DNA from 2 places in the Pantoea rwandensis genome. Region 2 is predicted to be linked to the other one. Evidence: predicted binding sites of a transcription regulator. Region 2 holds the regulator's gene; the other holds the start of a gene.
The links. Region 2 encodes CRP, which controls carbon source genes, mostly activating them, when cyclic AMP is high. Its sites were predicted from a motif close to ATGTGANNNNNNTCACAT; they were not measured.

Region 1 (3,231 bases), 970 kb from region 2:
TTTGGCAGGCGCTGCGTCCCGCCTGAGCCAGGTAACAAGCCCAACTGCACTTCCGGCAGGCCCAAGCGGGTTTTATCATCCAGCGTGCAGATGCGTGCGCTGCAGGCCAGCGCCAACTCCAGCCCGCCGCCAAGACAGGCACCGTGGATTGCCGCAACCACCGGGAAGGGCAATGCCGCTATCTGCGCCATCACCTCTTGCCCCTGTCGCGCCAGGGCTTCCGCTTCTTCTGCCGTCTGACAATCCGCGATCATGCTGATATCTGCACCGGCAACAAAGTTATCGCTTTTGCCAGAGATCAATACCAATCCCGCCAATCTGGGATTGCTGCGCGCTTCAGCCAGCACCGCTTTTATTTGTGGGACAAACTCCGCTTTTAACGTGTTCATCTTTTCGCCCGGCACGTCGATGGTGATGATGCCGACATGATCGAGGCGCATATGTAAATGGAATGCAGATGCACTCATTATTCGGCCTCCAGAACCATTGCACTGCCTAATCCGCCTGCTGCACAGGCGGTTACCAAGCCCAATCCCCCGCCGCGCCGCCGCAGTTCATGCAACGTTTGGGTGATCATGCGCGCGCCAGTGGCAGCAAACGGATGGCCGTAAGCAATGGAGCCGCCGAGCACATTGAAACGTTCTTCATTGACTTCACCCAAGGCATGCGGGCGATTCAGTACCTCGCGCGCAAAACGCTCATCGCGGAACATTTTCAGGTTCGCCAGCGTCTGCGCAGCAAAGGCTTCGTGCATATCGATTAACGTGAGGTCATTGAGCGTGATACCCGCGCGATCCAGCGCCAGCGGCGAGGCGTAAGCAGGACCCAGCAACATGTCCTGCCAGACATCAATCGCGGTAAACGCGTAGCTGCGCAGATAGCCGATCGGGGTAATCCCCAGCTCACGTGCGCGGCCTTCACGCATCAAAATCACTGCGGCGGCGCCATCCGTTAGCGGTGTGCTGTTGGCTGCCGTGACAGAACCGTGGTGGCGATCAAAAGCTGGTCGCAGCCTGGCGTAATCGCTGGCGCTGGCGTTAAAGCGAATGTTGTTATCCTGCTCGATCGGTGCTTTCCATGGCGGTACAAAGGCAGTCATCACTTCCTGCGCCAGCACGCCTGATTGCCAGGCACGCGCTGCATGCTGATGTGAGCGCAACGCCAGGGTGTCTTGCTGCTCACGCGTGATGCCATGGGTTTTCGCCATCTGCTCGGCGGTATCCCCCATACGTAAACCTGTGGAATACTCCGCCACCGCAGGAGGCACCGGTAGCAAATCACGGGGGCGCAGGCGGCGTAGAATTTGCAGCTTTTTGCTAAAGGTTCGCGCTTTGTTGAGATCGACCAGCGCGCGCGCCAGCGTTTTACTGACGCCAATAGGCAGTACCGATGAGGAGTCTGCACCACCGGCAATACCTGCATCAATGGTGCCCGCCATCAGGCTTTCCGCCACATTCGCCACCGCCTGAAAACTGGTGGCACAGGCACGACTGACACTGTAAGCATCGGTGTGAACGCTCAATCCGCTGCTCAGCACGATTTCGCGCGCAATATTAGGCGCTTCCGGCATCTGCACCACCTGGCCGAATACCAGCTGGTCAATAACGTCTACCGGTAACTCGCTGCGTGCCATCAGTTCTGACACCACCATGCGCCCCAACTCCAGCGCGGAAATGCCATGAAAATCACTCGCCTGACGGGCGAAAGGCGTGCGTAATCCATGGGTTATGGCGATACGTTCGCCCTGACGCGTCAGCAGCGGCTGCGCTTTGCTCATTGCACTCACCTGTAATTTACGACCGTAGCATCATTGCCAAACAGGTCTGACCTGATCATCAGTGTTAACCAGGTGTTGCTAAGTCGCCAATAACAGAAGAAAAAAAGTGCGAGGGAAGACACGAAAAAGAGAAAACGCTGCCGGAAGGGCTTCCGGCAGCGACAGGATTAGCGTAAGCCGAGTTGAAAAATGAGGGTCTCAGCCTGGCAGGCAAAAGTGAAATCAACATTCAGGCGTATGCCTGGCGCTTCTTCAACGAACTCGGCTTGAATCACGCAAGGCTCGGATTCAACCTGACGCGCTTTGTCCGTCAGGTGCTTCAGCATCGCTTCAGCCGCATGACGATCGGCAAAAGCGCCAGACCAGCTCGCCGTGCAATCGGTATTGTCCATTACGGTGCCAACATCTACGCAGCAGCAAGCCGCCGTTTCCGTGGCACTGCATTTTTTAATGGCATCAGTCATTGTTTTCTCCTGACGATAAATAGACACAATCGGATCATTTTCTGACACAAAGTGTACGCCCCGCGCGGCCTGGCTTCTATCTCTCAGCGGCTAAGTGACGAATATCACACTAAAAATTGATCCAGAACAAATTTGACCGCTATGCTAGATGGGCATCGACAAGATTTTGTTAAGCAGATCTGATTTTATCGATCAAATCGGAAATATTTAAAAAACATTATTGCAACAAATACACAGGTCAGACCTATACTCGTCGCACTGGTCTGATATGTGCCTTTGTCATCAGTCCCTACAATCCGCCGTCCTTTGTTACGCGACGTAACAACGTTTAATAATAAATCTAGATGAGGTTGTGGTCATGAACCATAAGAACCTGTTTGCAAAGTCAGCTGTGGCAGCTGCAGTGGCACTTATTTCTTCCCAAGTTTACGCCGCAGGCTTTCAACTTAATGAATTCTCAGCAATTGGTTTAGGTCGTGCTTATTCGGGTGAAGGTGCGATGGGCGATACCGCCGCATCTGCCAGTCGTAACCCGGCGACCATGGCATTGATGGATCGCCCTTCTTTCTCCATCGGTACTGTTTATATTGATCCGGAAGTTGATATCAGCGGCCAGAGCCCAACCGGCAACAGCCTGAATGCGAAAAACATCGCACCGAATCAGTGGATCCCTAACCTCCATTATGTTCATCCGATTAACGATCAGTGGTGGGTAGGCGCATCCGTCACCTCTAACTATGGTCTGGCGACAGAGTTCAATGACGGTTACACCGCTGGCGGCTACGGTGGTAAAACCGACCTGATGACAGGTAACTTTAACCTTAGCACGGCTTATCGTTTGAATGAGCACTTCAGCTTTGGTGTTGGCTTTGATGCGGTTTACGCTAAAGCAAAAATCGAACGTTATGCGGGTGAAGCAGGCGCTCGCGTCGGCATGCCAGCTGATACTCAGGTTGCCCACCTGAAAGGTGATGAATGGGGCTACGGCTG
Region 2 (3,231 bases):
ATCCATCATGCGCGGCAGCAGAAACTGCGCCCCGTTCAGCGACAACAGCTGAAGTGAATACACCGCCGTCACGGTGAAGCCAATCATCGACCAGCCGTAATACTTGCGCGTGACCAGGTAGCTGGCGAGGGTGATGGCCAGCATGAACAGTAGGGTGATCGATTCGGGGACGTCGAGCTGTAGCGATCCTGCGGCGATCAGCAATCCGGCAAAGGTGCCCAGCGCACGGTGCTGGATACGCACCCGTGTCGCGCTGTAGCCATTCTGGCTGACAAACATGATGGTCATCAGAATCCAGTAAGGCTTGGGGATATTGAAGAACAGCGCCAGCGCGCTGCCGAACATCAGCATCACCGAGATACGCGCGGCGGTGCGCAATGCGGCGGACTTGAGCGATAGGTAGCTGCGCAGCGCCGGGAACAGCGGCAGGCGACGCTGGCGATCCGCCATCAAGTCTCGAGTGTATAACGGCTTTTGCGTGCGCAACACGCGGGCGATGCGGCTGAAGTGGTAGTAGCAGAAGTTGCCCACCGGGTTATCAGGATGCTGGCGCGCGATTTTTTCCAGCGCACCCAGTTGCTTCTCCATGTGGAAGCGATCGGGCAACTGATGATAGAGAATGGCATCGGCCAACAGGCGCAGGCGCGCAGAGATGGTTTTGGCATTCCAGCGGATCACTGCTTCAGCGTGACTCTGCTCGACCAGCTTTTGCACTTCTTCCGGCTGGTGCAGGCTCACCGAGATGTGCTCCTGCAAATCAAGCGCCACCTGGAAAGCCCGCGTCAGGCGCTTGTGGCTGTTATCGCGGCTGGCAGAGAGCATGTGCATCTGCTGATAGCAGGTGGTGATCAGGTCAACGGCTTTTTGCTGACGCGCCAGCAACGGCGGCAGCGCTTTCTCGGGATCGGTAAGCTGCGTCAATAGGGTGTATTTGGCATCGCAATAATCCGCCAGTTCCCGATACAGCAGGCTGAGGGTTTCGCGCATTGGCTGCTCTTTCCACAGCCAGAACCAGAACCAGTTAAACAGGCCGTACCACAGCGTGCCACCAATATACAGCAGAGGCGGCACCCACATGGGCATGCGGCCCACCAGGCTGAGGCTGAAGATGGCAGCAATGAGCGTAGCGGGCAGTAAGCGGCCGTGCAGCGGGCTGATTTCGCCGGTCACGCCAATCAACAGCGGCAGCACAAACAGGATCAGCGGTAACGGAATGGCGTCACTGGTAAGAAATTGGATCAGGAAACTGGCGGTAGCAAACAGTGAGCCGCCCACAATCAGGCGTTTAAAGAAGCGCTTATGTGGTGTATCGAGACCCGCCATGTTGCAGCAGGCAGGAACTAATGAGAACAGCAGGCCTTTTTGCAGATCGCCAAACAGCCAGCCTAGTGCCACAGGCAGGCACAGCACCAGCGTTTGCCGCAGTGCGTAGTTGACCTCAGGATGATAGATGATTCGGCGCCACATCAGCTCATCGCAAACAAAAACGGCGCGATGTTGCCATCACGCCGTGGGTGATAAGAAATTAGCGGGTGCCGTAGACGACGATGGTTTTACCGTGTGCGGAGATCAGGTTCTGATCTTCCAGCATTTTCAGGATACGACCCACGGTTTCGCGTGAGCAACCCACGATCTGACCAATCTCCTGACGGGTTATTTTGATTTGCATCCCGTCGGGGTGCGTCATCGCATCGGGTTGTTTCGCCAGATTAAGCAGTGTTTGCGCGATACGGCCCGTCACATCGAGGAAGGCAAGGTTGCCCACTTTCTCGGAGGTGACTTGCAGACGACGCGCCATCTGCGACGAAAGTCGCATTAAAATATCCGGGTTTACCTGAATCAGCTGACGGAATTTTTTGTAAGAAATTTCAGCCACTTCGCAGGCAGTCTTAGCACGTACCCAGGCACTACGTTCCTGGCCTTCTTCAAACAGGCCGAGTTCGCCGATGAAGTCTCCCTGATTGAGGTAGGAGAGGATCATCTCTTTGCCTTCTTCATCTTTGATCAGAACCGCAACGGAACCTTTCACGATGTAGTACAGCGTTTCCGCTTTCTCACCCTGATGGATGAGCGTGCTTTTGGACGGATATTTGTGAATATGGCAATGGGACAGGAACCATTCGAGTGTAGGGTCTGTTTGCGGTTTGCCGAGAACCATTCGCTATTATCCTCTGTTGTAATCGTGCCCAAAATACAGGGGGCAGTTTTCCCTGTCAGGCGGTGTAATCGTAGAGCGCTTCCAGTAAAGGAAAATTATTTCCGGGTGATTCTTAAGCTACGCTTTTGATTCTTCCCGCCTTCGTCTGTGATGACGAAAATATTTTCAGCACTGTTTGTAGCACAGCTTTTGCAAGCTGTCTTCTGTTGTCTCGCTTCAGCAACAGGCGGAAGAGTCTGGATTGCTGTTTATCAAGTGAAAGCGTACTCTGGCGGCAAAACCGCCACTTCAGGAGAAAGAATAATGCAGGCACGAGTGAAATGGGTGGAAGGGCTGACCTTTCTCGGAGAATCCTCATCTGGCCATCAGGTATTAATGGACGGTAACTCGGGTGACAAAGCGCCAAGCCCGATGGAGATGGTTTTGATGGCAGCAGGCGGCTGTAGCGCGATTGACGTGGTATCGATCCTGCAGAAAGGCCGAAATGATGTGGCTGACTGCGAGGTGAAACTCACCTCCGAGCGCCGTGAAGAAGCGCCACGTATTTTTACGCACATCAACCTGCATTTTATCGTTAGCGGCACCGCGCTAAGCGATAAAGCAGTGGCGCGGGCTGTCGATCTGTCGGCGGAGAAGTATTGCTCGGTGGCGATCATGCTCGGCAATAGTGTGAAAATGACGCACAGTTACGAAGTGATTGAGCGATAACATAAGCGGGCGGCCAAACGGCCGCCGCTACAGAATTTCTGGATTATTCAATCCGTTTACCTTCAATCAGCCGCTGCACCAGTGGCGTCATGATTAACTCCATTGCCAGCCCCATTTTGCCGCCCGGCACCACTAGCGTGTTCATATGTGAAATGAACGAGCCCTGGATCATCGCCAGCAGGTAAGGGTAAGCAATGCCTTCCAGCCCACGGAAGTGAATTACCACAAAACTTTCATCGAGTGACGGAATTTCACGTGCGGCAAAGGGGTTTGACGTATCCACCGTTGGCACACGCTGGAAGTTGATGTGGGTGCGCGAGAACTGCGGCGTGATGAAGTTGATATAATCCTCCATCGAACGCACC

Region 1: LH22_RS08485 (YfcZ/YiiS family protein) is a predicted target of CRP. The motif match lies at 2,334-2,351, and genes of this name have one in related genera.

What each region holds. Positions count from the first base shown of each region.
Region 1 is NZ_CP009454.1:1,848,042-1,851,272, reverse strand. It holds gene fadJ (fatty acid oxidation complex subunit alpha FadJ) at 1-467, opposite strand, end outside; gene fadI (acetyl-CoA C-acyltransferase FadI) at 467-1,777, opposite strand; gene LH22_RS08485 (YfcZ/YiiS family protein) at 1,945-2,241, opposite strand; gene fadL (long-chain fatty acid transporter FadL) at 2,600-3,231, shown strand, end outside.
Region 2 is NZ_CP009454.1:873,595-876,825, forward strand. It holds gene LH22_RS03880 (YccS/YhfK family putative transporter) at 1-1,467, opposite strand, end outside; gene crp (cAMP-activated global transcriptional regulator CRP) at 1,526-2,158, opposite strand; gene LH22_RS03890 (OsmC family protein) at 2,462-2,866, shown strand; gene LH22_RS03895 (phosphoribulokinase) at 2,910-3,231, opposite strand, start outside.